Regions from separate parts of the Alkalihalophilus pseudofirmus genome, predicted to be linked through region 1. Evidence: riboswitches for the same ligand, from Rfam matches in the RefSeq annotation. Region 1 holds a riboswitch; each other region holds the start of a gene.
What was found. A riboswitch is a leader RNA that binds a small molecule or an ion and turns the genes downstream of it on or off. The one in region 1 is predicted to bind cobalamin.
Positions count from the first base shown of each region.

Region 2: it holds a riboswitch for cobalamin, as region 1 does, so the genes downstream of both, PQ478_RS15040 ((2Fe-2S) ferredoxin domain-containing protein) here and PQ478_RS07315 (ABC transporter substrate-binding protein) in region 1, are expected to answer to the same signal.
Region 3: it holds a riboswitch for cobalamin, as region 1 does, so the genes downstream of both, PQ478_RS02110 (ribonucleoside-diphosphate reductase subunit alpha) here and PQ478_RS07315 (ABC transporter substrate-binding protein) in region 1, are expected to answer to the same signal.

Region 1 is NZ_CP117835.1:1,407,684-1,414,753, reverse strand. Features, by position in the region: gene cbiB (adenosylcobinamide-phosphate synthase CbiB) at 1-958, opposite strand, end outside; gene cobD (threonine-phosphate decarboxylase CobD) at 1-12, opposite strand, end outside; gene PQ478_RS07325 (heme ABC transporter ATP-binding protein) at 955-2,424, opposite strand; gene PQ478_RS07320 (FecCD family ABC transporter permease) at 2,458-3,516, opposite strand; gene PQ478_RS07315 (ABC transporter substrate-binding protein) at 3,479-4,474, opposite strand; cobalamin riboswitch at 4,680-4,860, opposite strand; gene PQ478_RS07310 (hypothetical protein) at 5,009-5,221, shown strand; gene PQ478_RS07305 (spore coat protein) at 5,226-5,528, shown strand; gene PQ478_RS07300 (DUF421 domain-containing protein) at 5,810-6,529, opposite strand; gene PQ478_RS07295 (MATE family efflux transporter) at 6,805-7,070, opposite strand, start outside.
Region 2 is NZ_CP117835.1:2,817,949-2,825,018, forward strand. Features, by position in the region: gene PQ478_RS15020 (precorrin-8X methylmutase) at 1-324, opposite strand, end outside; gene cobK (precorrin-6A reductase) at 326-1,117, opposite strand; gene PQ478_RS15030 (sirohydrochlorin chelatase) at 1,114-2,004, opposite strand; gene cobJ (precorrin-3B C(17)-methyltransferase) at 2,026-3,699, opposite strand; gene PQ478_RS15040 ((2Fe-2S) ferredoxin domain-containing protein) at 3,761-4,150, opposite strand; cobalamin riboswitch at 4,264-4,446, opposite strand; cobalamin riboswitch at 4,562-4,748, opposite strand; gene PQ478_RS15045 (hypothetical protein) at 5,111-5,767, opposite strand; tRNA gene PQ478_RS15050 (tRNA-Val) at 5,958-6,030, opposite strand; gene PQ478_RS15055 (PAS domain S-box protein) at 6,131-7,070, opposite strand, start outside.
Region 3 is NZ_CP117835.1:391,604-398,673, reverse strand. Features, by position in the region: gene PQ478_RS02120 (hypothetical protein) at 1-392, opposite strand, end outside; gene PQ478_RS02115 (ribonucleotide-diphosphate reductase subunit beta) at 379-1,413, opposite strand; gene PQ478_RS02110 (ribonucleoside-diphosphate reductase subunit alpha) at 1,428-3,599, opposite strand; cobalamin riboswitch at 3,788-3,982, opposite strand; gene PQ478_RS02105 (phosphatidylserine decarboxylase) at 4,423-5,205, opposite strand; gene PQ478_RS02100 (YbjQ family protein) at 5,222-5,542, opposite strand; gene PQ478_RS02095 (alpha/beta hydrolase family protein) at 5,722-6,660, opposite strand; gene PQ478_RS02090 (transcriptional regulator) at 6,663-7,070, opposite strand, start outside.

The DNA of each region.
Region 1 (7,070 bases):
AGGTAAGGACATACCACATACCCCCAATCATCCATAATAAAATTGTGAATCCGAACACTGTGCGTATCATCAAGCGATTAGCAGCAAGTATGTGTTCTGGAAGAAGTTTAATTAATGAGTCTCCCATTCTAGCTCGCTCTGACACTTGTCCGCCATATACATTTCTCCCGCCGAGCTGGATCCCCATTAGTGTCGCAGCTGCTGCTTCTCCCCATCCGCTATTTGGGCTCGGGTGCTTCTTCGCATCTCTTAAGAGAACATTGAAACACTCTGTTCGTCTGCGTTTTAGCGCAGGACGATTAAACATAATCATCATTAATCCAGTCAGTCTGCTTGGAATCAAATTAAAAAGATCATCCAATTTCGCCGCTGCATACCCAAACTCACAATATCTCTCATTTTTATACCCTACCATTGAATCGCCTGTATTAACGGCTCTGTAAATCATAGCAAGGGGAGCACCTCCAATCAGGGCATAAAATAAAGGTGCAGTAATCCCATCACTCGTATTTTCTGATACCGTTTCAATGGTTGCTCTTGTAATCTCTTCTTCCTTCAAATTCGTAGTATCACGGCCTACGATATAAGACAAATACTTCCTTGCTCCTATTACGTCATTTTTCATAAGAGGCTGCCATACATCAAGCGCAGCTTGCTTTAACCCTTTTGCAGCTATGGTCGTTGAAATAAACCATGCCTCTACCATAATTCCTAACATGGTATGAATGGAATAGGCAGTATAAACGATGATAAAGAGGACACCGCCGCTGATAATGAGTAAAATAAGCATCATCATAAACCCTTTAACACGACGTTGGCTTCCTTTGTTCAATCTTTTTTCAAAGAAGGAGATGATTTTCCCCATCCCAACGACAGGGTGCGGCAGCCATTTTGGGTCGCCGATCAGACGATCAATGATCACTGCAAGAGTTAGAGCCAACAAATGATTTAAAATCATATCCCCCGCCTCTTTTTGTTATTAACAATCGCCTCTCTTGTAGCTTCATATACCAATTTAGCCATTAACTTTCCAACTGGAGTAATGGTCCCGGCATATGGAAATTCCTCCCCTTCCTGACTAGCTGCAATCATTACACTGTCAGTAGACGTTCCGGTCGCAATCGTTTGGGTGACTTCATCTTTAATCCCTTCATCAAACATCGCTTTACTTTTAGCTTCCGTTACCGTCATTAACGCTTGAACGTATGCAGACTCAGGCATCTTCCCTTCCACAAATACCCAAGTATTTATTGTACCTACCTTACTTTCAATCTGCGGGTGAGAAAAAGCTCTTGTCGCATCGACGGCATTTGAGGTACCTGCTGTCACCATGACTAACATATTTAATCCATTTTCATTCACACGTAATATAACTCCATCTTCTAACATTGCCGCGGTCATCATGCCCATCACATCTTCACCGCTCACTTCACGTTCAGTAAGGTAATGTCTAAATTCGGAAATGACATCATCACACTGATAATCTTTATGCACATGACGATTAACAAACGTATTATGCCAGCTGAACCCTGCCCCTAATACAGCAGATGATAACGCCTTCCATCTATAAGGACTCGTTATTTTTATCCACTGTGCATTCTGTTCTATCTGTAATTGATCGATAGGTGAGAGACTTTCTTGATCAGCTGTTTCAGGAACAAATGTAATCAATGGTGAAGGATGAGCCGGATGTTCTCCGCACTCAAGCGCTGTTTTATACACATCAGTCAGAGACTCTTTTTTCATCACATTTCTCGGTTCGTTTAATGCGATTGTCTGACCTTCATCTAGTAACAAGACTCGATCACAGTATAAGCTTGCCATATTTAAATCATGGAGAACGGCAATGACCGTTAAGCTGCGATCCCTAGACCATTGCTTAAGCGAATTCAATAAGCTCATTTGATAGGATATATCAAGGTGATTCGTTGGCTCATCTAGTAATAAGATATCTGGTTCCTGAGCTAAGGCTCTCGCTAAAAGCACACGCTGGCGCTCCCCGCCGCTTAATGATTGAAGCGGTATGTCTTTAAATCCTTCCGTTCCGGTCTGACGAAGAGCTTGCTCGATCACTTGATGGTCCTCTTTCGTCAGACCTTGCAGCCATCCTTTTTGATAGGGATACCTCCCAAGCGCCACCACATCCGATACAGAATACGTAAAGGCCGTCTCAGATTGCTGAGGCAGGACTGCCATTAGTTTAGCTAATTCCTTTGAATGATAGGTTGTGAGAGATCTTTCATTTAAAATGATCTTCCCCTGCACGGGCTCCTGACTGCCGCTAATCGCTTTTAAAAGAGTCGTTTTACCACTGCCATTAGGACCAACTATCCCAAAAATCTCTCCTTTATTTACGTTGAAAGATACATTTTCAATCACGCATTTTTCGCCGTAGCTTAATGTTAAATTAGTTATATTTAACAATTACGTTCCTCCTTTCTCTTTCATAATTACGTTTTATCTTCCAATCTTGCGTTGTTTTAACAAAATAAGCGCAAATACTGGCCCGCCTATAATCGCCGTTATCACTCCGATTGGCAGCTCTGTTGGCGCTAAAACTGTTCTTGCCGTTAGATCCGTTAAGGCTAAAAATCCTGCACCCACAAACATTGAGAGCGGAATCAAATGCTTATGGTCGCTTCCCCAAAGCAATCTCGTCAGATGCGGAATGACTAAACCTACGAATCCAATCGTGCCTGAAACAGCTACTGCACCTCCTGTAACGATTGTAGCACCAAGTAATATGGTCAATTTACGCACCTTTAAGTTCACACCTAATTGACGGGCTGTTTCTTCACCAAATGCTAGTGCATTGAGTTCATGCCGGTTAAAAAACAACATAATAAAACCAATTAGAAAACAAGGAACAATCATGTATACATAGGGCCATCCTCGCATAGCCACACTGCCCATCAGCCAATTAATAATCTGCCGCAGCTCATCACCTGTTAATGAAATCATCAAGGAGATAAATGCGCCTAAAAACGAGCTGAAAATAATTCCTGCTAAAATAATCGTCTCAGCCGACATCGAACGCTGAACGATTCTAGCAAACCCTATAACTAAAAATAGAGTCAAAAAGCCTGAAATAATACTGACAAAAGGTAATGTGAACTGACCAATAATCGGCAAGCTGATGCCAAAAAATAATACGACCACCGCACCAACTGCAGCCCCTGATGAAACCCCTAATGTATAAGGATCAGCAAGGGGATTTTTAAGAAAACCTTGAAAGGCTGCTCCAGCAACGGCTAAACAAGCGCCGACCATCATAGCAAGCAGCGTCCTCGGAAGCCTGATTTCCATCACGATATTCACATGCATAGGATCTAGGACTGCATTGAGCGGTATATGTAATCCTTCTTGTAAAACGATGTGTATAACGGTAGAAAAGGGAAGTTCAACACTTCCCTTTCCGATGCTTATGATAAACGCTGTAAAACAAAATATTAGTACTGCTGTATAGGCAATAAAGTGATTATTCGCCAAATACCTCTGGATAAATGACTGACGCAAGTTCCTCTACTCCTTTTACAAGACGCGGACCTGACCTTGTGACTTCATCAGATTGCACATCATAAATACGCTCATTTTTAACGGCATCTACATCTTGCCAAGCGGCACGTTCTTTAATTTTCTCATCAGCATTTTCAACGTAATACCCGTAAGTTGTAATAATCACTTGTGGATTCAAAGTGACTACTTCCTCTTCAGTAAATTGCGGCCAACCCTGCTCCGTATCAGCAATATTATTAGCACGAATTAGAGTAAGCATTTCATCAATAAACGTTTCGCTTCCAGCTGTATATAACTCATCTGACACTTCAACCCATACATCTACCTGGTCTTCCTCACTAATTTCTGAAGCTTTTTCTTCAATAGCTGCAAAACGTTCTTTCATCTCTTCGATGGTAGAAGCTGCTTCTTGATCTCCGCCAGATGCTTCTCCAATCATTGTGATAGCCTCATATACGGCATCAATGGAACTGGCATCGTTAATGACAACTACCGGAATACCAGCAGCACGGATTTGATCTAATCCTTCAGTTGAACTATGTGCATTTGATTCATGGGATAAAACAAGATCAGGACTAAGGGATAGGACACGCTCGACATCAAAGTTCATATCTCCTACGCTCTCAATATCTAAGACTTCTTCAGGATAGTTGTCCCAATCTGTACGACCTACCACATATTCTCCTTGCTCAATTTTAAACAATGTCTCAGTAATACTAGGAATGAGGGAAACAATTTTCTCAGGCTTCTCTTCAATAACAACCTCTTCTCCCAAAGCATCAGTTACAGTTCTAGGAAAATCTCCCGTTTCTCCACTCTCACTCTCAACATTTTCTTCACCTGCTTCTTCTGTATCAACAGGCTCAGTACTCTCCTCTGTATCTGTTGTCTCCCCACAAGCAGTTAAAACAAAAGCAAGCATAAGTGCGGCAAGAATTGCATACCACTTTTTCAACATAAAATCCTCTCCTAAATATGTAGTATTACTTATTTTCTCTCTCTAGCTCTTCTGTGGAACATATTGTTGAATTAGGCGGCATATACACAAAAAAGCACTCCATGCCGAGGAGTGCTTACACATTAAAGTAGTACTAATCTTACTCCATTTTTGAAATGAGATAAAATAGAGTCGTTTTAGACCGCTTCCCCTTTTCCTCGAAGGTTTCACACGAAACACCTAGGCAGGTCTCCTGACTCATGCTTATCGATTACTTCCCCTTCCCATCAAATTGACAGTGGATGTGCAGGCAATCAAGCATTTACAGTGGCGGGACCGCGTTGGATTTACACCAACTTCCCTATTATCACTTCTATAACAAAGTGACCTAGATGTGCTATATGAGATTGTTAATAAGTATCTTTATTATACATGATCACCACGTATTCGACACTATTTTTTAAACATTTTGTCTATCAATAAAAAATTAATAGGTTTTATTTTATAAAACAGTGGAATTCATACATTACATTCTAAAACAACAAGGAGGCAACAATGATGGCAAAAACAAACTACGCAGCTCATGAAGTGTTAGAAGTTCATGAAATGCTGACAATTAAATCAGCTAGTGCTGCAAAATCCTCAATGATGCAAGGGCTGGCTTCTGACAAGAAACTAAAACAATTGCTACAAAAAGATGCCGCTGCATCTCAAGAGGCTGTTAAAGAATTGCGTACTATTTTAGAAAAAGTAGAGAAAGGAGAATAAGCTTATGTCTAGTATTCTTGATAAAATCAATAATAAAGATTTAATTAATGATGAGGTCATTGCAACAGATCTTCTAGTAACTGCAAAAGCAGCTGTAAGGAGCTATGCAGTAGCGATTACGGAAACAGCAAGCCCTGAGATCCATAAAATTTTAAAGAAACAACTAGATGAAACGATCCAATTACATCATGAGGTGGCTACCTATATGATTGAGCAGGAAATGTATCATGCTTATGATGTTGACGAGCAAGTCAGTCATGACCTAGAAAAAGCAAAACTTGCTCTTGAGATGCCAACTTCAAAATAACAATAAAAATGTTTTCATAACGAGTCTTTCGAACATAACGACTCATTTTAATATGTTGACTGACATACACCTTTGTTCCTTAGAAGGGCTGGTGAGACTCCGCATTACTATAGTAATGCAGGGTCTCACCGCTTTTTTTATCATAAGGTTTCCTTACTTAGTGTGATAATAAATTCATTTTTCTTTAAATGCTATTGTTCTACTGTGAAGCAAATTGCTTTGTATTTGAGTTACTCTTGTGAAGAACATTAGAAAGTAACGAGTTTGAAACGGACCCTCAATTAGTTGTAAATAGTCGGCATTTGCTGCTGTTCATTGTTTAAGGATACGTGAAGTTCTTGGTCATCATTAATGGAAGCGAAGAAGACGCGATTTACTTGAGCAACCCGACTTTTTTGTAATTCAGCAATTAACCATTGCCGATTTAAACCTAAATAGATTAAGATATCTTCGTAAATTTTCCCTTCTACGATTAAGGGATATGACAAACTTTTACTTTTCTTTTGTACATTCATATCCTCAATGGTTACTCCCAATTTATTATCTTTTTTCAACACACTTATTTGACCGTTTGCTTCGATAATTGCTATTTTCACCTCATTTATATCAAAAATATTTTTTTGTCGTAACATTTGCAGCACATTGTCGATGGTATACCTAATTCCTTTTAAATTTTCCACTAAAAGCTTTCCATCTTGTATAACTAATGTGGGTTCAAATGTGATATTTTTCCCTATCTTCCGGTGGGTTATGGATAAATAGGCAATAAATCTTTGTATTAGAGGAATCACTATAATAGCTAAATATGTATAAATATGATCAACTTTGGGATCAGCAATGTCTGCTCCTACCACATTGGCTAAGGTCATAATGATAAGAAAATCGAAAATAGGCATTTCTCCAATCGAACGTTTGCCCATATACTGTGTTACTATTAAAAATAAGGGGAAAATCGTAATAATTCTCGCTAAGATAATAGCTGACTCTTTTAAGACCTCCATATGTTTTCACCTATTCCTTCTTTAAGAGTATATAAGCAGAATAAGATTTATTGCATGAGTTTCATAGTAGTTATCCCCAATCGGACTTCCAGTTATTACTTTCGAATTCTAATTATCATTTTTGTTACTAAACAATTCCTATTAGTAATCCATATCCTAAGTTAAATATGAAAAGACGATTACGTTAAACGCAATCGTCTTAAAAGCATTTTCTCTAACAAAAAGTCGAGGGGTAATGTTCGGCTAAAGCCAAAAGCAATTTAAAATTGATTGCCTTAATTTGTTATCCCAATAACTTTTTCTTCGCTTTCAACTTCAGCACGTCCCTTAACTAAAATCGTATCCCTATCCTTATATAACAGCGCAGACGCTAACACAAATGACAGCACATCAGCAATCGGAAACGCAATCCACACCCCGCTGACTCCAAAGAAACGAGGCAGTATTAATACGAGCGGAATCAGGAATAAGATTTGTCTAGAAAGCGACAAGATCAAGGCTGGCTTTGGTTTCCCGAGCGCCTGATACAGTCCTCCGGCGA
Region 2 (7,070 bases), 1.4 Mb from region 1:
CTCATCCGAAATATAAACGTGAACATTACCACCGTGCTTTTCAATTCTTCCTTTACTAACTCCGCTTACGATCATTTGAACATCAGCGTACACCTGCTCACCATTTTTAATAGCTTTAATCCCTGATTGAATGGCTTTTTCATGGAAAAGCATGCTATGTCCAAGTTCAAAATCAGCTGAAGCATGAACGACTCGCTGCACAATTTTATACTGTTCTTCTTTAAAAGAATGCGCCCCAAATTCCTCATCAATCATATTAAAGCTCATTCCTTCTATCTCCTGAGGCTGTACAGTTAAAGGTTTGAAATCTGTTAGAAAATCCATATTACTCTCTCCCATCCATAAATTGATCTGTAAATACAACTCGATTAATATGAGTTAACACATCTGTATAATCAGAATAAAGATTTTTATATTCTATTTTAGGCCTTTTAATCATTATTACTTCAATACCTAGCTCTAGCGCCGCTTCTACTTTTTCATCAACCGAGCCAACCTTGCCGCTTTCTTTTGTAATCATTGTCGTTACAGCATATTGCTTGTAAAGGGCTGAATTAAATTCTTTTGTAAATGGTCCTTGTATAGCAACAATGTCTCTTTGAGGCAGCTTAAGTTCCTCACATTTTTCCATATTATCTTTTCGGGGGAGCATACGAGCAATCAGCCTGATGTCCGGTTGATCGAGTAAACGTTCTGTAAAGACTTGAAGCGTTTTGCTTCCGGTCGTTAACATAATGACTCCTCTTCTTCTTAATGCATGCTCTGCAGCCATTACATAGTCATCGACAATCGTGATTCCTTTTCCAAAATGCGATTGAGATGCACGTTCGTATCGGATATAAGGAATTCCAGCTTCTTTTGAAGCGTTTAATGCATTTGTACTTGCTTCTTCTGCAAAGGGATGACTTGCATCTACAATCGCTTGAACGTTTTGTTCTTTAATCTTCTCTACAAAATCATCTTCTGTTAATCGCCCCACATACACACTTAGCCCTGCTTTTTTTAATTCAATAGCTGCATTCTGCGTCACTACTGTTGTAAGGAGCGAATGTCCTGACCTTTTAAGCAGGATCGCTAACTCTCTTGCATCACTAGTACCTGCTAAAAAAAGAATCATACTTTCTGAACCTCATGGTGATCATGGTCATGGTGGTGGTGATCGTGGTCATGTTCATGGTCGTGGTGATGATGGTGGTCAATATGTTCCATTGCATCAATTCGATATATACAAGTATCACAATTCATCTTTACCTCACCTTGCAGCGCTTCTTCAATTCGGTCCTTGATGATGGTCTGAAGCCTGCTGTGAAAACCAAAGTAACCTGCTAAATTAAAAGAAATACCTGGATATTCTTGTTCAAATTCTTTAACCATTTTCTCAAGGCGCTTAATTAATATACCTGTAAACAAGAAATAAGGGAGGATCACAACCCTCTTAGCTCCAAGCCTTATACACCGCTCAACTCCTTCTTTTATGAGAGGGTCCGTTACCCCCATAAATGCAGGTTCCACTAATTTATAATTAAGCTTTTCCCATAATAAACGAGTCATTTTGTAAAGATCTGAATTAGCATCAGGATCGCTTCCACCGCGGCCTAATAAAACGATAGCTGTATCAGGATCAGCATTATCTACATTTTCGCCTACCTCTACCAATCGATCTTTACAAATTTCAAGAGTTTCTTCATGAATTCCAAAAGGTCGTCCGTATGTAAAATGGATCTGTGGATACCTCTCCTTTGCTTCATCAATTGCTGCAGGAATATGAATCTTGGAATGCCCAGCTGCAAGCAGCATAAGCGGGATGATAAAAACACTTGACGCACCTTTTTCTACACACGTTTGAATCCCTTGTTCAATGGTTGGTTTGGCAAATTCTAAATAACAGGTTTCTATTAAAAGGCCAGGATCTAATTTGGTTGATAATTCTTCAATCATACGCTTCACTTGTTCATTGCCTTCTGGATCCCTGCTACCGTGCCCTACAAGTAAAATGGCTCTCATGTTCATTTCCCCCTGATTTTTCTAGTCTCCACATGGAGCTGGTTCAATCTCAATTTTTGGTGTCATATCTTTGTATGTATAATCTAAAATTTTCCCCACTCGTTTAAAATATTTAAAGAATCGTTCGTTTGGGTGACCCTTCTCTTTATAATCTGAGATGATTTCCTCTATGAGTGGTACGATTTTATCCGGTTCGATCCCCTCTGCCACTGGTTGACCAGCATGTGCTGTACGCCCTACTGTCTTTGCCCCTAAAAACAAATCAAATTTTCCCTTTCTAAATATAATGCCTATATCATCATTAACAGCTCCGTAACAAGCCATGCCGCAACCATTAAACCCTACTCTCAATTCTTTAGGCAGCTCTAGGCCACTTAATCTCTTATTGATTTCTTCTGCTTGTGGAATAGCATCTTTTTTCTCACCATCACAGAAATCACATGCTTTCAATTGAAAAACATCGCCTATAGGTTCAATAAGAAATCCAGCATCTTTTAATCTACCTGTAATCATCTCGGGCTCGGCTGTTGGTATTCTTAAATGAATTTGATGGTGAGGTGTATATTCCATCGTCCCTTCATTACCAACTACTTCTGCTAGTGTAATCATTTGTTTAGGAGTAAAGTGTTTATTAACCACCCCTGGACTTATCGCAAGTTCAAACACCGAAACAACAGGATTGTAGATCTCATTCTTTTTTTGTCCCTCGTTTGCTCGTGCGCCCGCATTTTCACCTGCTACTAAACTCAAAGCTTCTAAGGCTAAATCTAAAGATGTTTCCTTAGGTTCTGAGACTTTTGCGGCCGGTGCCGCTTCAGCTTTTCGTGTTTGACTTTTTTTCTGGATTTGTTCGTCTTCTTTTTTTCCTTGATGAAGTGCCCATGGCTCATTTTCATGCCTGAGTCGTTCATGAGGTTTTAATCGTTGCTCCGTTTTATCTAAGGTATACTTTCTTTGATAACCTCTTGGAGTAATTAATTTGTTATCGTAAAGGAATGTCGAGGAATTTCCTATTACAACGGTTGTGAGCATACCAATATCATGATCGAGCATGTTCTGAAGATCCGTAATAACAATATGCTGCCTTTCACGGTAAGCACTCTTCACTAATCCAACAGGTGTATTAGGAGAACGATAGCTAAGTAAAATTCTCTGTGCTTCTTGAATCTGTCTTGTCCTCCGTCCACTTTTAGGGTTATATAAACTAATGACAAAGTCTGCTTGTGCAGCAGCCTCTATTCTTTTTTCAATTAACTTCCACGGAGTTAAATGATCACTTAAGCTGATCGTACATGCATCATGCATGATCGGTGCCCCTAGTAGTGAAGCACATGAATTACTAGCAGATACACCAGGAACCACCTCTACACTTACTCCAGTCTCTTCTGTCCATCCTTTTTCAATTAAGACTTCATAAACAAGGCCAGCCATTCCATAAACACCAGCGTCTCCACTCGATATAACAGCCACTGTTTTTCCTTCTTCAGCGAGCTTTACCGCAGCTTGTGCACGACTCACTTCTTCTGACATCCCAGTACTTATAATCTCTTGATCTGTTAATAAATCACTAATCAGATCTACATAGGTTTTATATCCAATTATGCAATGACTTTCTTGTATGGCTGTTAATGCTCTGTTTGTCATGTGCTCAAAACTGCCAGGACCAAACCCTATAACTAATAACTTCCCAAGCATTATCACACCTCCTGAGTTGATTACCTCTCCTTGATCCAGGCTATAATGTAAGCCGTTTCAATTAGACTTTCGCTTGTTTCTTTTCACCTTTTTCAATGCCTTTAATTCGTTTATCAGTATTTATTGCTTTAAACTCCTCATTATTAAAGCTGTAGATAAGAGAGTCTCCTAATTCAATGGTGGGATCAACATGGCTTTTTATGATGGACCTTCCTTTTTCCGGAGAGTCCACTTCATACCAATTCCCTTCAGGATAGACGACCACAACGCACACATCTTTACAACGACCGTTACATCTAGTTCTTGACGTATGAATCTTATCATCAAGTTCTAACTCATTAATTTCATCACGGATTGCAACGGTGATCTCTTCCCCGTCTTTACGCATACAGCTTGATCCATTACAGATTAATACATGTTTTTGTGTACCATTTAAATTCCAAGTAGTCATCCACTCACTCCTTTTTCAAAATAAAAAAAGCACCCCTAGGTAGAGGTGCATAAAATGCCATACAAAAAAAAGACAGCATTTACTACACTTCTCTACCTATAAACCCGTAGGTATTGAAGAAGAAAAACAAGGCAGGTCTCCTGACTTAGGTTCATCATTTCGTTGTGTCTTCCCGATTAATCAGTGACTTCATACAACGAAACTTCCCATTACAGTGGCGGGACCGTGACGGATTTACACCGTACTTCCCTTTTAAGCATAACGAGCTGTTATACACCTTGCTTTACATATAAAATTAACCACAAAAAAAACCGTAGCTTCATATTGGAAGATAGGTTAGTGGGCATGTCAAATATAGAGATTAATGATAGATCTCACATATGAACATCCCTCGTCCTCCCTCCGAAGACTGGATACATTGAATTAAAAGCAGGTTTCCTAGCTTGTGTTGTTCAGCTTACTCATGTCCCTTCCCAGATAGTATCTAGTGGCACGACATTTTCATCAACACATACAGTAGCGGGGGCTGCATCAGATTTCAACTGATTTCCCTATTATCCCGTAACTAATTTAGGGCACTTTTAATATACTGTCTATTAAACTATGTTTTAATAACAATAGCAACAATTATTTTACCAGTTGGTATATTCGGAAAAGTCTATCTATTTCATCACAAAAGAGCACACCCTTTTAATACTGTTCTCTCACAAGCATTAAATTGGGATCGAACCAGTGACCTCCACCCTTTCAAGTGGCGCACTCCAAACTGAGCTGACCGACCAAGATATGTAGTAACTTGCGGAAGGTCGGACTTAAGTTTTTTAATTCTCACTTTTGCTCTAGTACCCACTTGAGGTTCAAGTATAGTCCATCCGCTAGCTTTGCGCTTCGTTCTTATTTTGATTTTAAACACTCTAATTATGGACCAGCCTTACTTCTTAGGTAGTATTAACGAACTAGTTACTCCTCGCTTTCTTCTGAAGCGAGAGTTTGTAAGATTGGTTTAACTGCAGCTTCAAATGCTGTTGGCTCGTATCCAGCACTCGCCACAAATACTGCTGCCCCAAAAATGTTTTTACCACTCACTTCATTAAGTACCGTTTCAACATCATGGATAATCCGATGAGAATATAACAAGTGTTCTACCTCATGTGATTCAGTCGCATATCTTGTAATAGCCACAAAAGTTTCTAGGTCTTTACGTAGTAATTCATGCTGAACATGAGGAATTACTTTTTCAATTAGATTTGCTTGGTCCAATAAGTTTGATTCAATTTTATTAAAGTTATCAATATGAGCTCCGTCACCACTTTCACGATAGGTGTCAAGCTGCCCATGCCCTGTTATCCCATTTAAGACTCCATGGACTGTTTGAATTGTTTCCCGAATTTCAAGTGGATCCATCCCATCATTAAAGATTTCTTCAGAGGGTTCTTCTACGACCTCTTCTTCTAATGCCCCAACATCTTCATCATCTTCTTGTACCTCTATTTCTATTTCCTCTTCACTTCCACTAACAACCTGAATCTCGTTGTCTCCTCCAAATAATGAATAAATTCCAATCCCTGCTATAACGATCACTACGGATCCAATTGAAATGATTGTTGATTTCTTCAATATGAACCTCCCCCAAATATCTAATTTATTGATGCATATAAGACCAGCTATCTATAATAGACGTAAAGCGTTCTTAAAAGATTCGCACATCACGAAAAATAATTTACTAACTATAGGACTTTCGGAGCGAGAGGTTCTAAACACAAAAAATCCTTATTCTGAATACAGAATAAGGATTTTCAAAAACGTATGACCCGTACTGGGCTCGAACCAGTGACCTCCACCCTGTCAAGGTGGCGCTCTCCCAACTGAGCTAACGGATCAAGATATGTAGTAACGACACTTATAACTATACGTTAAGATTGACATATTGTCAATCTCTTTTATAAAATTCTATTACTTGGAAATAGCAGAGCCTCAAATTTACTTGAGGCTCATGGTTTGTAAACCGGGGAGTTGAATACTCACTTCAGTACCTACCTCACATACACTAGTGATTGACATACTCCCTCCATGATTTTCAATAACTTTATAACATACCATCAAGCCAATGCCTGTCCCTTTACTTGAAATAGAATAGTAAGGTTCGCCTAGGCGAGCCAGGTCTTCTTGTGTCATTCCTATACCGGTATCTTTAACGATAATATGGATTGTTTGATTGACCTTTTTTACATTGATAGATAAATTACCTTCATTATCCATTGCTTCGACGGCATTTTTTAGCAGATTGATAAATACTTGAGTTAATTGATGTGGTGCACAGAGGAGATATGCCTCATCACAAAGCTGTAAGTCTAACGTAATATTCTTAAGCTGTATTTCTGTGTCGATGCTTGTTAAAGACTCCCTAATTACGTTTAAGAGATCCACCTCTTCCTCCTTAATTGCTCTTGGGCGAGCCACTAGGAGCAACTCTTCAATAATATCATTTATTTGATTTAACTCATGCATCAGTACATCACGATAAGGTTCTAATTGACTTTCCGTTAATTGAAAAAAGCCTTTTAAGGTCGTTAGCGGGTTTTTGATTTCATGAGCGATCCCCGCTGCAAGCTCACCTGCTAGGGCTAGCTTTTCTGATCTAATTAAGAGATCATCCCTATTTTTCATATCTGTTATATCACGGCTTATTACTACAAAAGAAACAACCTCACCGCTTGATGATAAAATGGGCATTCCTTTTCCTTCAAAATATTTATATTGCCCGTTAGCATGCATTTTTCGATAAACGACAGCTTCACTTTCTTCTTTCGTTTGTACCATTTTTATTAAGGTTTCTTGAACTCTTTTATGATCATTTGGATGAATATAAGATAGGACCGATTGCCCTGTAAGCTTTAAAGGCTCATACCCTAATACCGGT
Region 3 (7,070 bases), 1.0 Mb from region 1:
TCCCAGTGCCACCGGTATTCTAGTGATATAAGGATATTCTTCTCATAGTCGCCTTGATCGAGTAAGGCTGTTAATAATGAACTTGCCGCCTGCTGGTTTCTATACGGAGGCGCCACCTCAACCACACCTAATACACGTATCTCTTTCATTTTCACCCAACGTTCATATGGCTCAGGCGATAAAATCAGCGCATAGCCCACAATTAACTCTTCTGTATAAGCTAAGGCTAGATTCACATCCAATGTTTGAAAGGCATTCAGCATCGCTAGCTGCTGTTCACTTGGCAGCCTGAATTGCCCTAGCCCATTGTGAAACCGGTATTTCTGCAACAGCTTCCCGACGAGGGGGCGGTCAGCTGTTACAGATACCGTCTTGTTTTTAGAGTTCATCAAAGCCGTTGTCACTTGAAACTTTCGCATATTGTCGTGATTTTTGTTCAAAGAAATCACTTTTTGCCGCATTTACATCCTCGTAAGCCTTAATCCATTTAAATACATTTGTACAATGCTCAGGAAAAATATGATCGTAGCCGAGCTGCTTTGCTCTTTTATTTGCAATGAATTTTAAATAGGACTCCATCTCATCAGAGGTTACGCCTTCAATCTGCTCACCGATGATATAGTTGAACCATTTCAATTCAAGCTCCACTGCCGTCGTTAGCGACTGTTTGACGAAGGATTCCATCTCTCTATTGTTTAATTCAGGATGCTCTTCAAGTAATTCTTTAAATACATTCGTAAATAAATACACATGAAGCTGTTCATCACGGTTAATATAATTAATCATCGTTGAAGTAGACACCATCTTCTGGTGTCGGGCGAGGTTGTAGAAGAAGGCAAAGCCTGAATAAAAATTAACTCCTTCTAAGATCACATCGTAAACAATCGATCTTGCCAATGTATCTGGTGTAGGGTTATCTGCAAATTCCTCGTACCCATCTACAATAAATTCATTTCTCTCTTTTAGGACAGGATCATTTTTCCAGTAATCGAAAATCTCATCCTGCGTCGCTTTTGGTACAAGACTTGAGAGCACATAGGAATAGCTCTGGTTATGAACGACCTCTTGAAATGACAGCACACTCATTAATGCAACAAGCGATGAATCTGTTAAGTAATCAGCTACCTTTAATGAATAATCCGTTTGTACACTATCTAGGAAAGCAAGAAGGCCGATAATCTTTTTAAAGGCCTCTTGTTCTGTTTCTGTTAGATTCTGAAACTGCTTGGCATCATGGCTCATATTAATTTCAAAAGGCGTCCAGAAATTAGCGAGCATGTTTTTATAGAGAGGATAAGCCCAGCTGAACCGTACATCATCCCAATTCAATACATTTGAACTTTCCCCATTAATAATTCCTGTTGAAGCATTCGGGGCGTGTGGATTATAAAGTTTTCTTTTTTGAAGTGTCATTTCATTTCCTCCTCTTAACTTGAACAGCTTTCACAGTCATCTACTGAAAGCGACGTTGAGCGAACGTAATACGTTGTCTTTAGCCCTTCTTTCCATGCAAGCAAATGTAGATCAAGGAGCTCTTTTGCTTTGACGTTGTTTGGAACATATAGATTAAATGAAATTCCTTGGTCGACATGACGCTGACGAGCCGCATTTTGACGGATGCTCCATGTTTGGTCAACTAGGTGAGCCGGCTTATAATACCAAGTGGTCCGAGAGTTGAGGTCAGGCGCCACAACAGGAATACGATAATTTTTCTTCTCTTCCACGTAATATTTTTGGAACAAAGGATCAATAGAAGCAGTAGAACCAGCAATAAGAGAAGTCGTTGCATTTGGTGCCACAGCCATCACGTACCCGTTTCTCATGCCATGCTTTGAAATGAACGAACGAATCTCATCCCATTCTGCGCCTTCGTATCCACGTTCACTAAAGAACTCGCCCGTTTGCCAATCAGACCCTTCATAATGCGGATAGGCACCTTTTTCAGCCGCTAATTCTGCACTAGCTTTAATCGCCGCTTGATTAATCCGCTCATATACACGCTCCACTTCCTTAACAGATTCCTCACTCTCCCAAGCGATCCCTCGCTTCGCCAAGTGATGATGCCATCCGTACGTACCAAGGCCGATCGCTCTGTACAGTTTGTTCGTTTTCTCTGCTTGTTTTACGCCGATTGAATTTTGATCAATCACATTATCTAGCATCCTTACTTGAATCTTCACGACCCTTTCTACCACATCATCTGAAAATACTTGAGCCAGCGACAATGAGCTTAAATTACAGACCACATAATCTCCCGGCTGCTTCTTAATCGAAATCGTATCGTCCTCAAGTGTTTCTTCCACAACGGTTGTCGCACTCATATTCTGCATAATTTCAGTACACAAATTAGAGCCGTAAATCATTCCTTTATGCTTGTTTGGATTCAGCCTGTTTGCTGTATCCCTGTAGAACATAAACGGGCTTCCTGTTTCAAGCTGAGAGAGCATAATTCGTTTCATAACTTCGATCGCTGGAATTTCTGTACGCGACAGTTCATCATTCGCTGCACATTGCTCGTACCTTTTACGGAACTCTCCATTTCCTTTTTTCTCATCATAAAAATCTTCAAGAGAGAATCCCATTTTCATCCGAACTTCATGGGGGTCAAACAAATACCAAGTATCTCTCTTCTCAACAGCCTCCATAAATAGATCTGGCAAAGATACAGCTGTAAAGAGATCATGAGTTCTTTGACGCTCGTCCCCGTTATTTAATTTCGCATCGAGAAAAGCAAAGATATCTTTATGCCAAACATCCAGGTATACCGCTATAGCGCCTTGCCTCTGGCCAAGCTGGTCTACGCTGACAGCTACGTTATTTAGCTGCTTCATCCAAGGAATAACGCCTGAGGAAACATTTTTAAATCCACGAATCGATGAACCTCTTGCACGAATCTTCCCTAAATACATACCAAGCCCGCCGCCGTTCTTACTCACAGTTGCCGCATCGGTACAGCTATCGAAAATCGACCTTAGATCGTCTTCCACCGTATCGATAAAGCAGCTTGAGAGCTGGCCTCCCGCTTTGCCGGCATTACTCATTGTCGGTGTAGCGACTGTCATATATAAATGTGAGAGCGCCCAATAGGCTTCCTTTACCAATTCAAGCCGGGACCCTCTATTCTCTTCTGACATTAGAGTCATTGCTATAACCATCCAGCGCTCTTGCGGCAGCTCTACGATTTGATCATTAAAGGCCTTTGCCAGGTAGCGGTCTGCTAATGTTTTAATGCCTATATACGTAAACTTTTGATCTCTTGCCGGTTCAAGCGTTAATGCGAGTTCGTATAATTCTTCCGTTGAATACGAGCCTAATCTTTCATCATAGATTCCCTTTTCAATCTGCGTTTTAAGATACTCCGGAAAACTTGCACTAAGCACTCTTGGTTCTACCCCTCGTTGTGCTGCTATTTGTTCTCTCAAATGGTTGATATAACAAGCAGCTGCCACATAAGTCCAATGCGGCTCCTCCACAGATAGTTCATTTAAAGCATGTGCTGCACGTTTTTCCCATGTTAGATGCGACGTTTGCTCTAACCAATCAAGATCTACCTGCACATCTAGCGGGTTATCTTTTTTCTCTTTTACGTTTATCTTCATTTGTCCCACACTCCTTCATTCAGCTATGTACATTTCATTTGCAAATAAAAAACGCCCTATCTCTCAGGTTTGAGAAATAGAGCGTAAAACGGACTTGGTCATTTGCATACCTTAATCGAGCTAGAATGCACCTTGCAAAAACGCACAAATCTAGCCGCTGCCGTCTCACTTCTCATCCCCCGAAGATAGCTGACTGAGAAATGATGGCAGGTCTCCTGACTTGTGCTTCTCTTTACTCTGAGCCTTCCCGTATAAGCACCTTTCAGCTCTCTTATACAGTGGTTGTCTCATTTCATCCACACTTACAGTTGCGGGGACAGTTCTGGATTTTCACCAGATTCCCTATTAAGCTGCCTAGCAGCACCAACATTCCACAAAAACAATATATAGTTGTTAGTTATGATTACTAATACGATATATTGATAGATTAAACGATATCAGGGGTAGAATGCAAGGATTATATTTTTGTAGGTGTTAGGCGGCTGGGTGGTCAGGTGGTTAGGAGATTGGGGGAATGATTCACATATAAATAGAACTGGAAAATAAGCGTATGTTATCGGAGTATTGTATAGCTTCAAAGCTTGAAATGCTTTAAACATGGCGTATAGCGGGCTCGCCGCTGCTGAAATATGCTTCGCTTTCCGCGGTGAGCTGCTGAGCTCCCGGGCCGCCCGCGGAAAGCGTGCGCCTTCAGCGGAGGTAAACAAATAATGCCAGGAGGGACTAGCCTATATCCTTACTTGTCGTATCTGTAAAATCTGGCTTGTCATGCCCACTATTGAAGTAGAGGATCATTACATGCTAAATGCCGTTAAACAAACGTTTAATTAACTCGATTGGTCAGCTTTTGGCCCATTAGTACGTCTGCTGGCGTCTGCTTGTCGGCAAGCTCCATCAAACCTTTTTCCCCAACTAAAACAACGGTTGAGCCAAAGGAAAAGTACCCCATCTCTTCACCTCGGGATAAGGTTGAGTTCTTGTGAGTAAGCTCAATCGTGTTAACATTCATCGCTCCTACTTTTACAACAGCTAACTGTTTGCCGGAAACGTTTAGCTCTGTTATGACTCGATAGTTTCTTGAAAGCGGCCTTCTTCCGTAGAGAAGCCCCCAATTGTTCACAGGGTAAGATCGCCCGCCTAACGTCCATTGCTTTGTGATTTCAGCATCTGCCGGGCTATGGATGCGGTGATAATGACTAGGGCTTAAATAAAGTACCATTACTACGCCGCCATCATATTTCCCTGCCGCTTCACTAGACCCTAACATTTCTTCTAAAGTATAATCTTGCCCTTTCACATGAAACGTGACACCAGGTGCTAGGATATGCTGCTCAGCCAAAATGCCATCAACCGGACTAACGAGAATATCTTCTAGCTGATTAATCGGTCTGCTCTCTGGCTTTAACCTCCGGATGAACAACTCATGCAAACTCTTATAGGAATGAACAGGCTCTAGCATTTCTTGTTCATTTAGATTAAACGTTTTAGTAAACGAACGATTCACTCTTCTGCTCATTTTAGATTCTGCAAAACTCTTCAATATAAGAGAGTTCATTTTATGATTTGATAACTCTATAAAAAGACGATACAGTGACTGTTTAACCATTCGTGCCTCCAATAATTTACTTCTCTAAAATTTTAACTGCTGTTCCATAGGCAATAATCTCTGCAGCCGAACCCATAACGGTTGATGACTGCAGACGCATGCCAACAATAGCATTGGCCCCTTTTTTCTTCGCATCTTCTACCATTCGATGAATAGCAAGCTTTCTCGCCTCATCCATCATCTCATTGTACCCTTTAATTTCTCCTCCGACGATCCCTTTTAATCCAGCCGTAATATCACGGCCGATATGTTTCGTTTGAATCGTGCCTCCTTTTACATACCCAATCACTTCAGTAATTTCAGCACCAGCAATCGTATCAGTAGTCACTATCATCATAATCTATTTCCTCCTCTTTTTCTTTTTTCCTCTCTATAATAAATACGATTAGTACCGCGATAAAGCTCAATATGTTTAAAGCTAAAGTTGTCAAAGCCAACGTGATATCAATAAAAGCAAAGATTATCGTTAACACCTGAAATAGAATAGCAAGACTAATAAGTGAAGCCTTCCACTTTCTATACATGTTTAACAAGCCACTCTTTCATCGTTGTTAACAGCTCGTTGGACAATGGTTTACTTCCTGTTTGTTTATATGCTCTCTTCAGCTGAAGAATCGAATAGTCTTCTGCTTGATCTCTTAGCATATGATTCATGTTCGGAATAATCTTGGCTTCCACCTCGCCGCTTGCGTACCTTTCCACTTCAAACACTCGCTCCGGCGTGACTTGCACGTCCTTTGAGCCCGTTACAGCTAAGATTGGACACTCAACTTCCTCAAGTACCCTACGTGCATTGAATTGATAATGTTCCCGAAACCATTTCGCATTCATTTTCATTCCTTGAACACGTACGGTTGCTGATTCCGAGCGAATCATTTTTTCATCGAATTTAGGTCCCTGCTTCTCCGCCCGCTCGGGAACCTTTAACACTTTTAACAACTTCCCTTTTATACCGCTTATTTCTTTTAAACTGCGAACAGCCTGCCCTCTTTGATGGGCCAACGCCTCAGCCATCGTCTCAGCAGCACCTGCTAATAAAATGACTCCAGCAAGCTCCTCGTCTTTAGCTAAAGCTGGTGCAATCATTGCCCCTTCACTATGACCAATGACAAACACACGACGCGGATCGACTTCCGGCTGTTCTTTTAAAAAGCGGAGCACAGCTTTTGCATCATCAATCAAATCCCATAATCCGGCCTCAAGATATGACCCTGTTGATGCACCAACTCCACGTTTATCATATCTCAATGTGACAAAGCCATTTTCTTTAAAAAATGCAGCGAGCAAGTTATAAAGATTAAACACTTGCCCTCTTTTTCCATTCCCATCACGATTAAGGGGACCAGACCCTGAGATAATGAGTACTGCAGGATAGGACTGCTCTTTTTTTTCAGGCACTTCAAGCGTTCCGCTAATTGTAAGGTCACCACGCTGTATCGAGACCATCTTTGCCATGATCATTCCACCTCTGGTATTGAAATGGTTGCTAACGTCCGTGCACGTCTATCTTTATTCGGTTTCTTCTCCACCGCTTCCTTAATGAGATGACCAAGCTTTTCAGCAAACTCTTCAAACTCCTCATCACTTAGGTGAATCGTAGTCTGCCAATATCCTAGCCCATCTTCTTTATATGAAGTCGGTTGTTGGCTCATGACATACCGTTCAAATTCTTTTGCTAAATTCGCTTGATAGGTCATAAAATAACGAAGATGTTCTTCAGGTGCTGTTTCTTCTAATTCCTTATCTGTGATCGCTAAATTCTCAACCAGCACAGCATATACTTTCTCTACCGTTCCTCTTACTTTGTTTGTTTCCACCACGTGAATCAATTCAGCGTCTGATAAAATTTTTAAATGGCGGTACAT